One region of the Staphylococcus parequorum genome, then DNA from elsewhere that is predicted to be linked to it. Evidence: riboswitches for the same ligand, from Rfam matches in the RefSeq annotation. Region 1 holds a riboswitch; each other region holds the start of a gene.
The links. Region 1 has a riboswitch for S-adenosylmethionine ahead of AAA453_RS03440 (aminotransferase class I/II-fold pyridoxal phosphate-dependent enzyme). Riboswitches for the same ligand answer to the same signal wherever they lie in the genome.
Positions count from the first base shown of each region.

Region 2: linked by a shared signal. The riboswitch ahead of metK (methionine adenosyltransferase) and the one ahead of AAA453_RS03440 (aminotransferase class I/II-fold pyridoxal phosphate-dependent enzyme) in region 1 are both predicted to bind S-adenosylmethionine.
Region 3: linked by a shared signal. The riboswitch ahead of metX (homoserine O-acetyltransferase MetX) and the one ahead of AAA453_RS03440 (aminotransferase class I/II-fold pyridoxal phosphate-dependent enzyme) in region 1 are both predicted to bind S-adenosylmethionine.
Region 4: linked by a shared signal. The riboswitch ahead of AAA453_RS04765 (Na+/H+ antiporter NhaC family protein) and the one ahead of AAA453_RS03440 (aminotransferase class I/II-fold pyridoxal phosphate-dependent enzyme) in region 1 are both predicted to bind S-adenosylmethionine.

Region 1 is NZ_CP150682.1:740,041-745,426, forward strand. It holds gene AAA453_RS03425 (6-pyruvoyl trahydropterin synthase family protein) at 1-132, shown strand, start outside; gene AAA453_RS03430 (PTS transporter subunit IIC) at 335-1,378, shown strand; gene AAA453_RS03435 (transglycosylase) at 1,909-2,667, shown strand; SAM riboswitch class I at 2,808-2,916, shown strand; gene AAA453_RS03440 (aminotransferase class I/II-fold pyridoxal phosphate-dependent enzyme) at 2,980-4,137, shown strand; gene AAA453_RS03445 (D-lactate dehydrogenase) at 4,158-5,162, shown strand; gene copZ (copper chaperone CopZ) at 5,256-5,386, opposite strand, start outside.
Region 2 is NZ_CP150682.1:1,428,922-1,434,307, reverse strand. It holds gene AAA453_RS06980 (aldo/keto reductase) at 1-724, opposite strand, end outside; gene AAA453_RS06975 (nuclease-related domain-containing protein) at 921-1,829, opposite strand; gene metK (methionine adenosyltransferase) at 1,925-3,121, opposite strand; SAM riboswitch class I at 3,231-3,343, opposite strand; gene pckA (phosphoenolpyruvate carboxykinase (ATP)) at 3,519-5,108, shown strand; gene AAA453_RS06960 (alpha/beta hydrolase family protein) at 5,160-5,386, opposite strand, start outside.
Region 3 is NZ_CP150682.1:269,077-274,462, reverse strand. It holds gene AAA453_RS01280 (DHH family phosphoesterase) at 1-1,269, opposite strand, end outside; gene AAA453_RS01275 (DUF2232 domain-containing protein) at 1,284-2,210, opposite strand; gene metX (homoserine O-acetyltransferase MetX) at 2,517-3,485, opposite strand; SAM riboswitch class I at 3,546-3,646, opposite strand; gene AAA453_RS01265 (AzlD domain-containing protein) at 3,775-4,104, opposite strand; gene AAA453_RS01260 (AzlC family ABC transporter permease) at 4,101-4,796, opposite strand; gene serS (serine--tRNA ligase) at 5,125-5,386, opposite strand, start outside.
Region 4 is NZ_CP150682.1:1,039,380-1,044,765, forward strand. It holds gene AAA453_RS04755 (SDR family oxidoreductase) at 1-566, shown strand, start outside; gene AAA453_RS04760 (flavin reductase family protein) at 637-1,248, shown strand; SAM riboswitch class I at 1,376-1,477, shown strand; gene AAA453_RS04765 (Na+/H+ antiporter NhaC family protein) at 1,601-2,893, shown strand; gene AAA453_RS04770 (SRPBCC family protein) at 3,174-3,680, shown strand; gene AAA453_RS04775 (MurR/RpiR family transcriptional regulator) at 4,014-4,778, opposite strand; gene AAA453_RS04780 (alpha-glucoside-specific PTS transporter subunit IIBC) at 5,000-5,386, shown strand, end outside.

The sequences.
Region 1 (5,386 bases):
GAAAATATCGCTTTTTGGATTTGGGAACAATTCGATAGTTTATTACCAAAAAATAATAAATTGCAAAAGCTGGAATTTTTTGAAACTGAAACACAAGGTCTTGTCATAACTTCTGAATTAATGGAAAAATAAAAGCTATTATGGAAGAAACTAAAAATCATAAGATACCAATTAAATATATAATGAAAAGCCAACAGATTACTTAATCGTTATCTGTTGGCTTTTTATTTGCTGTTTTACCAGCTTATTTTAAAAAATTAAATACAAAAGTAATATTCTGAAAATTAAGATAATATGATATATTAGTAATTATTACAACTTAGGAGGAACTGCTATGATGAAAATCAGTCCGAAACAATTTATAAATAATGTATTATCAGGTGTAGCAATAGCGATTGTTGCAGGTCTGATTCCAAATGCAATTTTAGGTGAACTGTTTAAATTTCTTTCACCAACGCATCCAATATTCGAAACCATGTTACAAGTAGTAGAAAGTATACAATTTACAGTACCACTTCTTGTAGGAGCATTGATTGCAATGCGCTTCAATCTAACGCCGTTAGCTACAGCAGTAGTTGCAAGTTCGGCATTTGTTGGTAGTGGCGTTGCACAATTCAATGATGGTGTATGGACGCTTGTAGGCGTTGGGGATTTAATCAATACAATGATTACTGCGGCAATTGCAGTGTTTTTTATATTAATAGTAGGAGAACGTTTTGGTAGTTTAACGCTAATTATTTTACCAACAATTGTTGGAGGCTTGGCTGCATTTATAGGCGTACTCATACTGCCATACGTACAAATGATTACTACAGGTATAGGTAATCTGGTAAATTCATTTACAGAATTACAACCTATATTAATGTCTATGCTTATTGCACTTGCATTCAGTTTCATAATTATTTCACCGATATCCACCGTTGCTACAGCCCTAGCAATAGGTATAAGTGGTTTAGCAGCTGGTTCTGCTTCGCTTGGTATCGTAGCGTGTGAAGGTGCACTTGTTGCAGGAACAATGAAAATGAATAGACCAGGCGTGCCGATCACAATTTTTCTAGGCGGCGTTAAAATGATGATACCGAATATGGTAAGACATCCTATTATTTTATTACCGATTTTTACAAATGCACTTATCACAGGATTTGTAGGTGGACTTATTGGTATAGAAGGTACAAAAGAATCTGCCGGATTTGGTATTATCGGACTTGTAGGACCCATTAGTGCCTTTAAATTTATGGAAGACTCGATATTAATGAATTTATTACTTGTATTTATCACATTCTTTGTAGTTCCATTTATTATGGGGTATTTAATTAATCTTTTCTATATGAAGGTATTAAAACTATATGATAGTAATATTTATAAATTCTTAGCATAAGAGGTTATATATTTTGAATATGAAGCGAGTAATGATTTGTAATAAACTAACATACAAATTAATTTTTTAAAAATGTATTTAGATAATCTAAAAGGCCACATAACAGTGGTCTTTTTTTATATTTCGACAAAATTAATTGCAAGTTTCGCCCCAAATTATAAATTTTATGTCGAATTTTAATTTTACAGTTTGATAACAGTAGATGGATTTGTAATATTTCAGACTATATGAAAAATTCGTAAGAAAATTGATATAAAGCGCAATATAATAACATTTAGAGGTATATGAAAAGTATATTTTATTTGTTTAGAGCGTAACAAAACAAAACGATTATATTTCAATGTTACAAAGAGAAGCTTTATCTGTAACGTTTTGTTATCTTAGTGTAATATAATTGACCGAAATTTATGGTATATTATTTGTGGCGAAAAAATAATACATAAAAATTAATTGCTTGAAGCACATAGGATAATTTAATTAACGAAAATATAATTTTACTTAAAAAGATTTAAATGGAGGATTTTTTAATTATGAAGAAGACAATTTTAGCATCATCATTAGCAGTAGCATTAGGTGTAACAGGATACGCAGCAACAGCAGACAACAATCAAGCTCACGCTTCAGAAGAAAACATCGACAAAGCGCATTTAGCTGAATTAGCACAAAGTGGTGCTGCAGAATTAAATGAAAAGCCATTACACGCAGGTGCATACAACTATGATTTCGTATTAGGTGGTTATGAATATACATTCACTTCAGATGGTCAATCATGGTCATGGGAATATGATGTAGCAGGTGCTCAAACTGCATCTTCTAACGTTTCTACAAATACAACTCAAGACGTTAGCGCGCAAGCAACTACTAACTCGAACGAAAAATCAACAAGCGAAGTAAGTACGCAACAACAATCAAGTAATGTTGACGTAAAACCAGTTGCAGCTCCTAAAGCTTCAACTACTACAAAAGTTGAAACTACACAAACAAGTACAACTACTAAAACTTACGAAGCTGCTAAAACTTCAGCTGCTGCAACAGGTGGATCAGTTAAAGCTCAATTCTTAGCTGCTGGTGGTACAGAAGCTATGTGGAATACTATCGTATTACCTGAATCAAGCGGTAACCCAAATGCTGTTAACCCAGCTGGTTACAGTGGTTTAGGTCAAACTAAAGAATCATGGGGTACTGGTTCAGTATCTACTCAAACTAAAGGTATGTTAAATTACGCTAAAGAACGTTACGGTTCAATTGATGCAGCATTAGCATTCCGTTCATCACACGGTTGGTGGTAGGATTTATATCGCTAAATCATAAAATTTAGTGATGTAAATCAAGAGAGTGACTCACAAGAGTCGCTCTTTTTTTATATACTTTAAAGTTTATTGACAAGAGCGAATATTCTGATAAAATTAAAGCTAATTAAATAAACGAAAACTTATCCAGAGAAGTTGAGGGATTTGGCCCTATGAGACTTCAGCAGCAGACTTATGTCGTAAGTACTGTGCTACTTCCAACAAGTGACATGACTTGATAGATAGGTGACATGTGAAAACTATATGCCACTTCATTGGGTATATAGTTTTTTTATATAGGAGGACTTTTTAATGTCAATTTCAGATAGATTAGCACAAATTCCCGATAGCTACTTTGGTAAAACGATGGGGCAAAAGGTTGAACATGGGCCTTTACCATTAATCAATATGGCAGTCGGTATCCCTGATGGCGAAACGCCAAAAGGTATTATTGATTGTTTCGCCGATGCGATACGTCTTCCTGAGAATCAGAAGTATGTAGCATTTCATGGTAAAGATAGCTTGAAACAAGCAATTGTAGATTTTTATGAAAGACAGTACCAAGTAGAATTAGATAAAGAAGAAGAGGTTTGTATTTTATATGGAACGAAGAATGGTTTAGTAGCACTCCCAACATGTATTGTTAATCCGGGAGAAAATGTATTACTACCAGATCCTGGTTATACGGATTATTTGGCAGGTGTGATGTTGGCTGATGCGCAGCCTGAGCGACTGGTGCTTAAAGCGCCGTATTATTTACCTGAATGGGATAAAGTAGATAAAGATGTGTTAGCTAATACACGTCTAGTTTATTTAACATATCCTAATAATCCAACGGGTTCAGTAGCTACAAAGGCTGTATTTGATGAAGCTGTCGCAAAATTTAAAAATACAAAAACTAAAATTGTTCATGATTTTGCATATAGTGCATTTGGTTTTGATGGTAAGAACCCAAGTTTGCTTCAATCTGAAGGTGCGAAAGATTTAGGCGTAGAAATTTTTTCACTATCTAAAGGTTACAACATGTCAGGATTCAGAGTGGGTTTTGCAGTAGGGAATAAAGACATGATTCAATCATTGAAGAAATATCAATCGCATACACACGCTGGTATGTTCGGTGCGTTACAAGATGCAGCTACTTACGCGCTGAATCATTATGATGATTTTTTAGAAGAACAAAACGAAACATTTAAAAGACGTAGAAACCAATTTGAAGCAAAACTCAAAGCAGTAGATATACCTTTTGAACCGATGAAGGGCGGTATTTTCTTATGGTTGAAAACACCATCTGAATACGATGGCGAAGCGTTTGTTGAATATTTATTACAAGAACAATCTATACTTGTTGCACCTGGCATACCTTTTGGTGAACATGGGCGTAACTATGTACGTATTTCATTGGCACTTGATGATCAAGCATTGATGGAAGCAGCAGAACGTATTCAATCGCTTAAATATCTTTATCAATAATAAAATAGGAGTGAATTTAGATGACAAGAATCAAACTTTTTGGCGTGCGTGAAGAAGATATTCCTTACATAGAAGCATGGGCAACAACAAACAAAGTAGAGGTGGATTTAGATAAAGATTTACTTACTTTAGATACAGTAGATCGTGTAGAAGGATTTGATGGTTTATCTTTATCACAGCAAATTTCATTAGATGAAGCAGTATACGAAAAATTACATGATTTTGGTATTAAACAAATTGCGCAACGAAGTGCAGGTTTTGATAGCTATGATTTAGAGTTAGCTCAAAAATATAATTTGATTATTTCAAATGTACCTTCATATTCACCACATTCAATTGCAGAATATACAGTGTCTCAAGCACTTAACTTAATTCGTAATTATAATGATATTCAACAAAAAACAGCATCTTATGATTTTAGATGGCAACCTGCGATATTATCACGTTCTATCAGAGATTTAAAAGTCGCCGTAATCGGCACAGGACGTATTGGTTCTATTGTAGGTAAAATTTTTGCTCAAGGGTTTGACGCTGAAGTTGTGGCATATGATATTGAACCGAATGAGCAATGCGAAACATATTTAACTTATAAAGATAGTGTGACTGAAGCTGTAAAAGATGCAGACATTGTCACTGTACATATTCCAGCTAGTAAAGAAAATGATTATTTATTTGATGAAGATTTATTTAATACGTTTAAGAAGGGGGCAGTATTTATCAACTGTGCACGTGGCACGATTGTAAAGACAAGTGCACTTATAGCAGCCTTGGATAATGGAATGTTAAAAGGTGCAGCGCTTGATACTTATGAGGGAGAGAAAGGATTGTTCCCTAGTGATCAAAGAGGCACAGAACTTAAAGATGATATTTTAACTCAATTAATTGAAAGACAAGATGTTATAGTGTCTCCTCATATTGCATTTTATACAGATGCAGCAGTCGAAAATTTAATTGTGGATGCACTAGATGCAACACTAGAAGTATTGAACACGGGTGATACAGGACTGCGTGTCAATACTTTATAAAGTGGTTTTAACATAATATTAAAAGTAATATAAGTAATAAAAAAAGTGGGCGCATCAAAGATGAGGCGTCCACTATATTTGTGTACTATTCATTTATTTTACATCATAACCTTGGTCTTCGATTGCTTCTTTCATATGAGACATTTCGACTTTGCTGTCATCATAATCTACTTTAACATTATTTTCTTCAAGGCTAACATCTGCTGTGTTAACACCATCAAGGT
Region 2 (5,386 bases), 690 kb from region 1:
CTTCTATTCTAGAAGGCGTTACTGATTTAGGTATTACTACAACACCATGTTCTATGTTCCAACGAATAATCACTTGTGCTGGTGATTTCCCTACTTCAGATGCAACACTTTTTACAGTATCATCTTCTAAAATTTGCGCATTCATGAGTGGTGACCATGATTCCATGTGAATATTTTGTACTTCTAAATATCTGCTTAATGATTCTTGCAATAAATATGGATGGAATTCAACTTGGTTAATCACAGGTTTAATAGAAACTTGGGCTAACAACGCTTCAAAATGCTCTGTTTTAAAATTACTTACACCAATGTTTTTCACTCTGTCATTTTTGTATAAATCTTCCATACCTTGCCAAGTATCTATCATTAAAGCTTCATCTGTACCTGGCCAATGCATGAGATACAAATCTAGGTAATCTAATCCAAGTTTATTTAAACTCGTTTCATAAGCATCTGCAACGTTTTCACGGCCATAATCTGCTAACCATAATTTAGATGTGATAAACAAATCACTTCTTTGCTTACCTGTAGCTACTAAACCTTCTGCGATACCTTCCCCTACTTTTTCTTCGTTATCATATACCATTGCCGTATCTATATGTGTGTAACCATTTTCTATCGCATGTTTTACTGATGCTTTACATTCGTTACTGTTTTCGACACGAAACGTACCTAAACCAACAATTGGCATTTCATTGCCATTATAAAAAGTTACATGTTCCAAATTAAAATCCCCTTTTCTATTTAGATAACTATTATATTAATCAATTTTCTTTAAATTATAAATTAAAAGGACTTTAATTTACCAAATTATCTCGAATTAATAATTAAAATACATTGTTCAGGCATTTTAAAATTCAACAAAAAAAGATAGATAACCTATATGGCTACCTATCTTTGTTAAAATTAAGTATTTCACATTAATTAAATGTTTCTATTTCATCCATAACACGTTGTAAATCTTCAACATTGTATTGAATTCGACCGTGGAATACAAATTTATTAAAGAACTCATCAAGTTGCTCTGCACCCACTAGCACTTTAGTATTTGAACTTTGTGCATAATTTGAAATTGTTACAGCACCTTCATTTTTAGGATTGAAGTATAAAATAGTAGTTGGTGTGAATTTTAAATTGAGTTCTGTTTGGATATCACCGGCAAGTTTTTCTATTTCATTTAAGTGCGATGTATAATTTACAAACGATAATGATTGCGTATCTTCATTCTGATCTAACACAAGTGTTTGTGGTGTATGCTTATCAAGATCTAAAGTATTAAATACCTGCTCCATCATTGGTTGTTCTTTGAATTGGGCTGCACTAACACCATTATAAACATGCCCTTTCAATAATTGAGAATCTATGATGTATAAACCAGTACGTGTCAGTACTAAATGACTGATACGTTGAACATCGCTAAATTCATTTCTAGGTAAAAATATATTAGCCATAATGTGCATATCTTCAGGACGTATTCTTTTTTCATTTACAAGACGTTCACGGATACCAATCAATCTCATGTCAGTTACATATTCACTATGATTCTTAGAAAATAATTTTAAAGCATCAATTTCTCTATCTTTAGAACTAACTGTAGCTGCATATTCTTCCTTTTGCTTCGTTACAGTTTTTTTATTTTCTATTCTTTCCTTTTCCAACTCTTCTTCATGCTCATCGCTTAATTTTTGTTCTCTAGATTTATACTGCTCTTCAGCGTTTTTTTGCGCTTTCTTTTTACTTTTTAAAGCAAGCATAAATAATATCAAACAAATGACTGCTACGATGATTGCCACGATTAAACCAATTTCTATTGGCCCTAATGAATTCATAACAAAAACGCTCCTTTATGTGTTCAGTAACTTAATTATAATAGATAATAGCTCATCATTCGATAGAAAAGTCCAGAAAATTAAATTTTAGTTTTTTATGCTTCTACAGAATCTTTTAATAGGTTTACTTTATCTAATTTTTCCCATGGTAATAAGATATCTGTACGGCCAAAATGACCATAGGCAGCTGTTTGTTTATAGATTGGATGTTTTAAATCTAACATTTTAATAATGCCAGCAGGTCTTAAGTCAAAATGCGTGCGTACAGCTTCTACTAACTCATCTTCACTTACGCTACTTGTTCCAAATGTATCAATAGAAATTGAAACTGGTTCAGCAACACCAATTGCATATGCTAATTGTACTTCACATTTGTCTGCTAATTTAGCCGCAACAATATTTTTAGCTACATAACGTGCAGCATAAGCAGCAGAACGGTCAACTTTTGTTGGGTCCTTACCACTGAAACAACCGCCACCATGACGTGCATAACCACCATATGTGTCTACAATAATTTTACGACCAGTAAGTCCAGCATCTCCTTGAGGACCACCAATCACAAAACGACCAGTAGGATTAATATAAAACTTAGTATCTTCATCTAATAGATGTTCAGGCACTGTTGGATAAATAACGTGCGCTTTAATGTCATCTTGTATTTGTTGCAATTCAGTATCTTCTGCATGTTGCGTAGAAACAACGATAGTGTCTATACGTTGCGGCTTATCCTGTTCATCATATTCAACCGTTACTTGTACTTTCCCATCTGGGCGTAAATATTTTAATATTTCATCTTTTCGTACATCAGATAATTTCTTAGCAAGTTGATGTGATAAGAAGATTGGTAAAGGCATATACGTATCCGTTTCATTTGTAGCATAACCAAACATTAAGCCTTGATCACCAGCACCAGTTGCTTCAATTTCTTCTTCTGATGCATCTTCACGATACTCTAATGCTGTGTCAACACCTTGCGCGATGTCAGGAGATTGCTCATCAATTGCAGTTAATACGGCCATGGTTTGACTGTCATACCCATATTTTGCACGTGTGTAACCAATCTCTTTAATTGTTTCTCTTACTACTTTTGGAATATCAACGTAAGTTGTTGTAGATATTTCACCTGAAATTAACGCCATACCAGTAGTTACCGTAGTTTCACAAGCGACCCTTGCATTAGGATCGTCTTTTAAAATCTCATCTAATATTGCATCAGATACTTGATCCGCTATTTTGTCCGGGTGCCCTTCTGTTACAGATTCTGAAGTGAATAATCTTCTATTGTATGTCATAATTTGCTCCTTTAGTTTTAAATTACGAAAATTCTCTCTCTGTTGAGCTCATTAAAAAAGGCCTTCATCACTATATTAAATAGAGAGAAGGCCCTTATACGTCCATTCGCTCTTATCGTTCAGACGATATATGTCTGCAAACGGTTTGGCACCTTTCTTCGTATTAAGAAGAGGTTGCTGGGCTTCATTGGGTCCATGTCCCTCCGCCACTCAGGATAAGAGAATCCGTTAAGTCCTATAGTACCTAATCTATGATATATTGTCAATTTAACAATTATTAATATTTATTTAAAATTTCTAAAATTCCTTTTAATATGATGTGGACTATTAATTCATATGTGTTATACTCTTTAATTGTAAAGGCTTACATTAACTAAATAGCGTTGGAGGGATTAGTATGGCGGTAGATACATACACATACACAAGCAAGATTGAAAGTATATTAGAGAAACCATCATCATTATTTCAACTATCTACAACACAGTTGTATAACAAAATTTTAAATAATGATGAAGGTGCATTGACTGAACTTGGAGCAATTAACGCTAAAACAGGTAAATACACAGGTCGTTCTCCAAAAGATAAGTTTATTGTAAATGAACCATCTTATAGAGATGACATCGATTGGGGAAACATAAATCAACCTATCGAAGAAGAAACGTTCTTAAATTTGTATGATAAAGTTTTAGCCCATTTAAACAAAAAAGATGAACTTTATGTATTTAATGGTTATGCAGGTAGTGATGAAGATTCACAATTAAAACTCACTGTCATTAATGAGTTAGCTTGGCATAATTTATTCGCACAAAATATGTTCATTCGCCCAAGTACTAAAGAAGAAGCTAGCGAAATCAAATCAGATTTCACTATTGTTTCAGCACCTTCTTTTAAAGCAGTTCCTGAAGTTGATGGCACAAACTCCGAAACATTTATAATTACCTCTTTCAAACATAAAGTGATATTGATTGGTGGCACTGAATATGCTGGAGAAATGAAAAAAGGAATTTTCTCAGTAATGAACTACTTACTCCCTAAAGATAAAATCATGAGCATGCACTGTTCGGCTAACGTTGGCGATAAAGGTGATGTAGCATTGTTCTTCGGTTTATCCGGTACAGGTAAAACAACACTTTCTGCTGACCCAACACGCAAACTGATTGGTGATGATGAGCATGGTTGGAATGAAAACGGCATTTTCAATATTGAAGGTGGCTGCTATGCTAAAGCAATTAACCTTTCATATAAAAAAGAACCGCAAATTTACGACGCAATTAAATATGGTACTATTTTAGAAAACGTAGTTGTCGATGAAGATGGTGATGTAGACTTCGATGATAACTACTACACTGAAAACACTAGAGCTGCCTACCCAATTGATCATATCGATAATATCGTGACACCATCTAAAGCAGCACATCCGAATACAATTATTTTCTTAACTGCTGATGCTTTTGGTGTATTACCACCTATTTCTAAACTATCTAAAGATCAAGCGATGTACCATTTCCTTAGTGGTTTCACAGCTAAATTAGCTGGTACAGAACGTGGTGTCACAGAGCCAGAACCATCATTTTCAACTTGTTTCGGTTCACCATTCTTACCTCTCAACGCAAAAGTATATGCAGATTTATTAGGAAATTTAATTGATAAACATGGTGTAGATGTTTATCTAGTTAATACAGGTTGGACTGGTGGCCAATATGGGCTCGGACGTCGCATTAGCCTTAACTATACAAGACAAATGGTAAACCAAGCTATTACTGGGCAATTAAGTGAAATTGAATATATGAAAGATGATATGTTCGGATTAGATATCCCAGTAGAAATTGAAGGTGTACCACAGACATTATTAAACCCTATTAATGCTTGGAGTAAGCCAGAAGCATATAGAGAGCAAGCCCAAGATTTAATTAACCGTTTTAAACATAATTTCGAAAAATTTGGTACAGAAGTAGAAGATTTAGCTAACAATGGCGGTTTCAAATAAGTTAAATAAATAAAAAGGCATGAACTACGAAAGCATTGTAGTTCATGTCTTTTATTTTTCATTATAATTTTGTTTAATATGCTGGACTTCAACATCTGTCATCCATTGTTTGATGGTCGACAATGTAGATTTTAATGCAAAAGGTCTAGGAATATGTCCTTCTTCCATTTGATAAAATGTACGATAAGTCATACCTATACGATTTAATTGTTCCGCTAAATAATACGCTTGATGAATACCAACTTGATGATCTTTTCCACCGTGAACTATTAAAATTG
Region 3 (5,386 bases), 470 kb from region 1:
TGCTTTATTTAAAATATTTTCATCAATGACCATTTCAGGTTTATGCGTATCTACGATGACTAATGTAGTCTTAGATGTCATAATATCCCATGCTTCATCTGAAGTAATGAAACGATCTTTTAGTTCTGGCTTTTCATTTACTGCATCCATGACACGACGTAACGTTGGATCGATATCTGATTCATTTAATACAATGTAGGCATCTAAATTATTCATCATTGCAAAACGGGATACACCAATTGCTGCACCGATTGCATCTAAATCAGGACGTGTATGTCCCATAATGATTACTTTGTCGCCTTCCATCAAGATATCTTTTAAAGCATGTGAAATCACTCGTGCTCTTACACGTGTGCGTTTCTCCATTGGGTCAGTCTTACCGCCATAGAAGCGTACATTACCATTCATGCTCTTAATCGCTACTTGGTCGCCACCACGACCGAGCGCTAAATCTAAGCCTGACTGAGAAAGTTCACCCAGGTCGACGAGATTTTCAGAACCTTCACCGACACCAACACTTAATGTAAGTTGGGCACGGTAACCAACACTCTTTTCACGGAGCTGACTTAAAATACGTTGATTCAAGTACGCCACAAATTGATCAGAACTATAACGTTTGAAATAAATGTTATATTCTGTTGCCCATCTACTGATTACACGTGTAACCATAGAGTTGATTTCTGATTTTTGTGTATCGTTCATATTTTGAGTGATTTCATCGTAGTTATCTAAGAATAGTGTCATGATAATCGGTTTAGATTCTTCATATAATTCTTGCGTCTGAATTTCTTCTGTAATATCAAAGAAGTATAAAACATGTTCTTTTTCAGAATAGCGAACACGATAATGGTATTCATTTTCTTTAATTTCAATTTCTTGTGTTTTTTCTAATTGCTTTAAGATATTAGGATATACTTCGTTTACTGGGTCGGAAATGACATTACGATCTAATCGTTCCGACATAAAATGGTTCATCCACTCTATGTTTTCATTTTCGTCTAAGATAATCATCCCAATAGGTAAATTCTTAATTGCGATGTTGCTACCTTCAGAAATATGACCACTCAGATCATCTACATAGCTATCTAGTTTTTGTAAAGCTTGTCTTACCAAAAATACTGTCCCTATAATTATAACCACTAAGACAATCGCAGCGATGCCTGCCATAATTTGGTTGAAAACGAACCATATTACAACAAGCGCAATTGCTGTGAGCGCCATTATGATAAATGGCAAGAGCAAGGCTTTTTTAGTGGATTGACGATTCATTTTTCCACCTCAAATCATTTTTTAATGATACGTTTTAAGTTAATACATAAATCTATAACACCCAGGAGGCTTACAATATGTGTAAGTGGCATTAGAATTGTCCCTATTGCCATTAAAATCACAGTAAGTGTGAGCGGCATTGATTTTGCCTTTCCGAAAAAGTGAATCACACTTAACCCCTGAATATACATACATAATGATAACACAATTTCGAAGTTTAATACGATACTTTGGAACGCACTCGGTTCGGCAGTAAACATAACACAAAGTAGGACAATCATATACATCCATAGCAATGAACGCTTCATTTGCCACGCATATAATGGTTTGAATATTGGTGTAGCAATTTTGAATTTACGTAAAATTGGAAAAGTAACTAGTAAATTGATTAATATAAGTATAAATACTGCAATGATTACATAACTTGGTAATTGAACTGATAATTGACGGAATGTTTCTTCAAACATTTGTTTATAATCTGCACCAACACCTGCATTAGAAATATAATAATGTATTTGATCTTTCACAGGTTTCATTAATGTTGTTGATGTTGGTATTTTATCAAATGTTTGTAATGCCATAAATGCAATTAACGAGATCATACTCACGTATGTAGTTGTAATATAAAGTATACGCTCTTTAGATGTACGTTCTTTTAATAATTGGCCAACAACGAAACTCACTAAGAGTACGAGGACCATGATACTTAATACGAATATATTACCTAATAAAGTTGTTAAAACAACTGTTACGACTGCTGTTAAACCAAATGATTCTACAGACTTATGCCATAAAATAATGCCTGGAATTGTCGCAAACAAACTCAATACAAGCCCAAGCGGTGGTAATATATGTAAAGCTAAAGCTACTACGACTAGCGTGATTATACTAAGTATAGTTGCCTTAGGATATATTTTTGAAAACAAATTCGCCACTCCCATACTATTTTTGACTATAACTTTTATTTTAACCTCTTTAAAACTTTTATACAATTATTGCCAACTCATTTCTATAGAAGTTAAACATACGCTACACATTCAACTATTCGAAGATAAACTAATATTCATCCTTTCAGTTGATATTGAGACAGCTAAATCCCCTATTACTTCACAAGATCACAGCTATTTCCATGTGTTTTCCCAGAAAAAATAGGACCTACAAAGCAGTCAGTCTACTTTGTAGGTCCTATTGGTTATTCTGATTCTGCTGTGTCGTCCTAAATTTAACATTCTATAGTACAGTCACGCTCATTTACGCTTGATTTTATAAACCTTTAAGAAATGGTATAAATTAGGTGCCCAATCATTAAAATTAACTAAAAACCCATCATGCCCTACATTGTCAGGTACAAAGAAATGTTTATGGTATTTGAATCGTTGGCCAACTGCATAAACAAGATCATCAGGATAAAGTAAGTCATCCGCAAAGCCCATTGTCATAATCTTAGTATCCAGTCTGCTGAACACTTCGTCCACGTCATCACGCCCTCTATCCACATCGTGGCTGTCTAAGACGTCAAGCAGTGTTAAATAACATGCATAACTAAAGTGTTTCATAAACTTATCGCCTTGGTGCCTTTGATATGCAACCACTTGATCTGGCGAGAAGCGTTGTTCATAACTTTTAGACGAACGGTATGTTAAGAAGCCGAGTTGTCTTGCGATACTCATACCTTGTTCATGGTCTAAATGAATCGCTTGTCTCGCAATTTCATTAAATGCACGACTATATGAAGATGTTCTCTGTGTAGCAGCAAGTATAACTGCTTTATCAACCTCAAATTTACGGTTATATAATAACTCTACTGCTTGCATGCCACCTAAAGAGCCACCTATAAGTATATTAATACGTTCAAAGCCTAAATGCTCAATACCTAATTCAATTGCACGCACAATATCACGCAAAGTCAGTTGTTCTGGGAAGTCTTCATCCGTAAGCGCAGAACTAGAGCCAAATGGACTACCAATTACATTGAAAGTTAAAAACTGATAATCATTAATCGGCATATAACCACCATCAATAATACCTCTCCACCATCCAGGTTGTTCATTTGTGCCATATGTTAAGTGATTTCCTGTCAAAGCATGACACACGACCACAAGAGGTTGACCTTTCAATCCAACATGTTCGTAACGTAATTTTAAGTTTGAGATCGTTTCTCCTGACTCTGTTGTAAATGGTCCTAATTCTAATGTATCAACCGTATAATTCGTCATGACTTACCTCCTACTTAGTAAAAAAACTCCTCACTATTCAATAAGTAAGAAGTTGAAAATTACTTATCATTCGACTATATCGTTGGTTTTAGCACCGTACTTTATTTAGCCGGTTGCTGAAGCATCATTGGGCCAAATCCCTTAGCTTCTCGAAATAAGATTTATTTTAATTGTATTGCACTACATTACTACTATTGATGTTCCAACAATCCATTCATTTTTAAAAAATGTCGGAATTTTCTAATTATTGTCATTCTAACGGATAAAATGATTTACATCAATGAAATAATTAAAATACCCATCTTAATGCAGCCATAATAATAATGCCACCTATGATTGTAATTGTTAAACTACGTGTGATAACTGCAATCACTATTGTCGGGACCATCGTAATTAGAAACGGCACATTAATGCTATAACCCATCATGCCATCTTGTTGTTCAATCAAACCATCAATAACTAAAGCAGTAAATAACGTGATTGGTATAAACGACAACCATTTTACAACTCTTTCAGATAGTTTAATTTTAGATATAAGTAAAAACGGTATAATCCGTGTAAACCATGTCACAATACCACAAAGCAAAATAATAATAAGCATATGCGTCGTTGTTGTCATCGTTCCATCACCACCCCGAGTCCAGCTGCTACCGTAGAAGCAAGAATAATTGCCACGTAAGACGGCATAAAGAGACTTAGAAGAAGCATCATCACAATTACAGTAATGATCAATACAAAATACGTCTTGATGCGAGAGCGTTGAACTGATTCAAACTGTGACACAGCTAAAAAGATAAACATCGCAGCAATAGCGAAATCTAAACCTAACGTCTCTGGGTTGTTTATGTATTTTCCAAATATAGCACCAATAACACATGCAAATGTCCAAAACAAATAAGCTGTGATATTTAAACCATATAACCAACGATCGTTAATTTTTTCTCCTTTAAGATGTGGCGTAATTGCTACACCAAACGTTTCATCTGTAATAAGCGTTGAAAGTCCTATTCGATTTAATAAGCCGTATGATTGGTAACTCGGTGCAAGCGTCATACTTAGTAGAAACATTCTGGAATTTACGATAAATGCTGTTAACACAATCGCAGAAATCGGTGTACCTGCGATGACTAATGCACAAATGATGAATTGTGCAGCACCAGCATATACAAGTAAGCAGAGTAAGATAATTTCAAGCAAACTAAATCCTGAGGCTACAGCAACAATTCCAAAAGACAGCCCTACCCCAGCGTATCCTAATAATGTAGGAACACATTCTTTCACACCTTGCTTAAAAGTTACATGCGCTTCCATTACCTCACTCCTTTCATTTTTAATTTTAAAAAACAATAGCTTAAGTTTAATATAAATTAGGCGTTATATTCAATCACTTTAGCATTCCGTTTGTGTGACGGAAGACAACCCTCTGTTTTAAAAATCTTATTTATCAACGTTTTAAACTTTTCTGAATCTTATGAAATATTTTAGACTTACCTGTTATTTTTCACATGAAAAACCATTGATGTTACTTACATAATTTTATAAATCCACTTAATTTTACCCCTCCCCTACCCCACCTCGATATAAATAAAGAGCGCAACAAAGGTCTTTGCTACGCTCTTTTAGCCATACTTATTTAATTTTATTTTACAGGACGGATCTCTGTTTTACCGCCCATAAATGGAACTAAAGCATCAGGTATTGTAATAGAACCATCTGCGTTTTGATAGTTTTCAACGATTGCTGCAAATGTACGTCCCACTGCTAACCCACTACCATTTAGTGTATGCACTAATTCTGGTTTAGCATTTTTATCACGTTTGAAACGGATATTCGCACGACGCGCTTGGAAGTCAGTTATATTTGAACATGAACTAATTTCCTTATAATCATTATAGCTTGGT
Region 4 (5,386 bases), 300 kb from region 1:
GAGATCTCCGAAATGAACAATTTAACTATGATTTAGTTGAGCAAGCTTATAATGAATTAGGTGGTTTAGATAATGTAACCCTTGTAGCAGGACACCAACAATACAGAGATGATTTAAAAAGTTTCGATACAGCTTCATTTACTGAAACATTTGAAACAAACGTTTATCCTATATTTTGGACAGTTCAAAAAGCACTAGATTATTTACAACCGGGTGCTACAATTACGACAACATCATCCGTGCAAGGGTATAATCCAAGTCCTATCCTACATGATTATGCAGCATCAAAAGCAGCAATCATTTCATTAACTAAAAGTTTATCAGAAGAATTAGGTGCCAAAGGTATTCGTGTGAATTGTGTAGCACCTGGGCCATTTTGGTCACCCCTACAAATATCTGGCGGACAACCACAATCGAAGATACCTACATTTGGTCAAAAAGAAGTGTTAGGTAGAGCAGGGCAACCTGTTGAACTTTCAGGAGTATATGTACATTTAGCTGCTGAAGAGTCGAGTTATACGACTGGGCAAGTTTATGGTGTAACAGGCGGAACTCAGTTAGACTAATGATATCAAAAGTTAGTAATCTCTTATAGATTATCTAGCTTTTATTTTTTGAAGGGTATGGTAATAAAATATGAAACAATTTAAAGCAGATACACTCTCTAAAAAACAAAATTATAAATTATTGAGTGGGAGTATAATTCCAAGACCGATTGCATTTGTTACTTCTCAAGATAAATCAGGTCATTTAAATGCAGCGCCATTCAGTTTCTTTAATATAGTGAATAGCGCACCGCCAATGATTATGATTTCTACGGTCCGTTCAGAAGGTGAACGAAAAGATACCTCAGTAAATATCGAAGAAACCGAAGAATTTGTCGTTCATATTACTGATGAAACAATTGTTGAAGAAGTTAATAAAACGGCAGCACCAATAGAGCGTAAGCGTAATGAGCTAGAAAGAACAAATTTAACATGTATTGATTCAGAACTTGTTTCTGTCCCAGGGATACAACAAGCAAAAGTCCGCATGGAATGTAAATTAAACAGAATTATTCCATTGGGCGATCCACAAGAAGGTTCTGATTTAATTATTGGTGAAGTCGTTATGTTCCATATCGATGATGATGTATACTTTGAAGATAGTAAAATTGATGCTCAGGCATTAGCAGCTGTCTCGCGCTTAGCCGGCAATGACTATGCGTCGTTAGGAGAAACATTTACGATTGTGCGACCTACTGAATAAGGTGTCGCACTTTTTGTATATAGCGTATGATTGCAAAGTAATGTTGACAAACGTGCTTTAACGTATTAAGCTAAATCAGTATTTGACGAATTACAGTTGAAAATGTACTGTAATAGAACAATTTAATAACTTATCTAGAGAAGTGGAGGGACTGGCCCGTCGATACTTCGGCAACATGATGATGCGTGTGCCAATTCCAGTAGCATAAATGTATGCTAGAAGATAAGAATGAAAACACAACGTTTACTCTTTTCTTCAATAGAAAAGAGTTTTTTTATTTTCAAAAAGGAAAAACAAAGAAATAGCGATGAGTAAATTTCACGCTTTTACCCTTATAGAAAGTTGGTTTTGTATGGAGAAGATAAAGAAAGGTAACGCTTGGGCATTGATTCCATTGCTCGTATTTGTAGGCTTATTTTTAGGTGTAGGTATTGGTACGGGTGATTTTTCAACAATGCCTTTAAATGTAGCAATTTTAGTAGCATCTATTGTAGCTTTGATTTTAAATAGAAAAGAAACGTTTCATAAAAAAGTGGAAGTCTTCACAAAAGGCGCGGGTCATTCAAATATTATTTTAATGATGCTCATCTTTATACTGGCTGGAGCCTTCTCTCAAACTACTGAAGACATGGGTGGCGTGCAATCTACAGTTAATTTAGGATTGTCACTTATTCCAGAAAATTTAATTATCGTAGGCTTATTTATTATTTGTATGTTTGTTTCGCTTTCAATGGGTACCTCTGTAGGTACAGTAGCAGCAATAGCGCCTGTTGGATTTGGATTGAGTCAAGCAACTGATGTCTCAGCAGCTATTACGATGGCTACGGTTGTAGGTGGTGCAATGTTTGGTGATAATTTATCAATGATTTCAGATACAACAATCGCAGCTGTACGTACTCAAAAAACAAAAATGAGTGATAAATTTAAAGTGAATATTAAAATTGTGTTGCCAGGTGCTATATTTACGATTATAGCTTTGTGGTTTTTAACAAATGGAGCACAAATTGATGCAACTAAAAGTTATGACTATAACATTATCAAAGTCTTACCTTATTTAATGGTACTGATATTAGCATTAATTGGTATTAATGTGATTATTGTACTTATAGGTGGTATCGCATTATCAGCAGTAATTGGCCTTATAGATGGATCATTTGGTTGGACGGGATTATTAGGATCTATTTCAAAAGGTATTATTGGTATGGAAGATATAGCGATGATTGCCTTACTTATCGGAGGTCTTGTAGCACTTATTCAACATAACGGCGGTATTACATGGTTACTTCACTTTGTTCGTAATAGAGTGAAATCAAAACGTGGCGCAGAATTAGGTATAGCTGGGTTAGTCAGTGCAGCGGATATTTCAACAGCGAATAATACGATATCGATATTGATGGCTGGTCCACTAGCAAAAGAAATTTCGGAAGAATACGATGTAGACCCAAGAAAATCTGCAAGTATTTTGGATATGTTTGCGAGTTGTTTCCAAGGACTCTTACCTTATAGTCCACAGTTAATTGCAGCAGCAGGTGTGGCATCTATATCTCCATTTGAGTTATTACCTTACTCTATTTATCCTATGATTTTAGGAGTTTGTGGTTTGATTGCAATCTTCTTTAACTTACCAAGATTAAATAAAAAATAAGGGGTTAAAAGGGAAGGAGAATCAGTGCATTGTTTGTATCTGATGAACCTCCCTTTTTATTATGTTGGAATATAATGTAATTTTATAAAAAGTTCTTAAATACATGTTTTTACGGAAGTGACGTTTAAAATTTTGACGTTTACTGACTATTGACGATAAAATATAGAAGTTGATCGTTTTAAAGTAAAGACTAGAACATTTTATGATTCATATGATTATTGTTTAGAAGTCTTGTAGAATAGGTTAGAATAGAATTAAGAGTGAAAGTAGGTGAACAATCGTGGGTAAATATAATGTTGAAAATGAATACGTTGAGATTCGACTTGAACGACTATTTAAAGTTGAACCAGAATTATTATATCAAGCATGGACAGATCAACGTTTTCTTAAACAATGGTTTATGACAACAGATAGAACAAATAAATCAATTCATATTAACGCTGAACAAAATGGAAGTTATGAAATAGTTGACGTTCGTAAAGGGAAAGAAAATGTAGTAAAAGGTTCTTTTATTACGTTAACACCGTATGAATATATCGTCATGACAATTGGTATGCCAGAGTTAAGTGATTCTGAAGATACAATTGAAATTGAAATATTCGAAAGAGAAGCGGGCATCACACAAATGATTTTTAATTATAAAGCTTTTGTGCCAAAAGAACGTAGATATACAACACTGGAATATAAGCAGAAGAAAAAAGAATATCATGATTCTACTGCGCATGGTTTTGAAATATTATTTGATAAATTACAAGTGGTATTGGAAGAATTTGAATCAGACCTTTAACATGTAATGAGATGTTGTGAATATAAACTGTTAGCAAAGTTGTCGCTTTGTTGGCAGTTTTTTTGTGCGCTTTCGCCCAAGTATAACTTCTACTGTACAATATATATTTCATACTCGCTTGCCTAGGGCATGGTCTCAGCTTGTATATAGTCTTCGGTTCATGCTGTTCCTCTCAGGCGTCTCGTATGAAATTAGGTTGAAAATACCGTAGAACAAATTAAAATAACACCACGCCATAAGTAGATGTTAATGGTGTGGTGTACTGATATTTGAACTTAGAGATGCTTAGTTGTATTGCAATAGTAATAAGCTCAGCATAAAGTTTGTGAATTATTAAGAAATAATTTCACCTTTTTCTATGCGCTCGTTAAACTTACGCAATAATGTTTCGAAAAATATGTGATAACTTATAAAGCTTGAATAATCTATACCGTCAGCAAGATAAAAAGTGTTGCTAGAGACATAAATATTATAATCAGCTTTTTGAGCAAGTGTATTATCATTTAAAGTAGTTATGGAGAAAAAATACTTTTGACGTAACTGTAATAAGTTGGTGATATCTGTTAATTGATGAGATTCACCAGAAAGAGAAATAATGAAGAAAATATCTGTAGGTGTTGTTCTATTAAGGACCATTTTAAATTCGTGTACATCATGTAAAACAATAATATTTTTATGAATTGTTAACAAAATACGTTGCGCTTCTTGGGCGACATTCATTTGCGCGACGCCTGTCCCATACAAATAGACGGTCTCTGCTTCATTGATTTTATCAGTGACAAGATTATAATCAATGCGTTCTAAATATGTAAAAGTATTTTCGACGTCTTGTTTAAAACCTTCGATAGAGTCTGAAGGGAGATTATGAGATTTTTCAGTTTCAAACTTTAAATAAGATTTAAAGTCACTATAACCATCAAAACCTAATTTACGTGTAAAACGATGAATAGTTGCATTTGAAGCATGTGTATATTCTGCTAAGTCTTGAATTTTCATTGTTTTACATTTTGTCGTATGTGTATTGATAAAATGAGCAATATGTAAGTCATTCTCATTTAATTTATTAAAGTTATTATTAACGCGTTCATCTAAAAACAATATGATAACCTCGCACTTCATGAAAATATTTTCAACTTTTGGAAATATAATCTGATTATACAAAACTATTCGTAATATAGTCAAACCATTGCTTATATGTAAGCGTTTCCTTTAGTATTGAGATAAGATTTGAAACAGACGTATCTAAAAAATGATAAGTTTACATATAAGTATTTGAATGTAAGTTATCTAAATTTAATAGAACTTGGGGGTATATTTTTATGAACGCAATTAAACGATTTGGGAGTGCGATGATAGTTCCAGTGCTGATGTTTGCTTTCTTCGGTATTGTCTTAGGGTTTGCTACATTATTTAAAAATCCGGCAATAATGGGAAGTATTGCAGAAGATGGGACGACTTGGTTTAGAATATGGTCCGTAATAGAATCTGGTGGTTGGGTAATATTCGATCATATGGAAATTGTATTTGCTGTCGGATTGCCACTTTCTTTAGCTAAAAAAGCACCTGGTCATGCTGCACTAGCAGCGTTAATGGGCTATCTCATGTTTAATACATTTATTAACGCTATTCTTACACAATGGCCACATACATTTGGGGCTAATTTTGAAAAAGGAGTCGAGAATGTTACTGGACTCAAAGCAATTGCT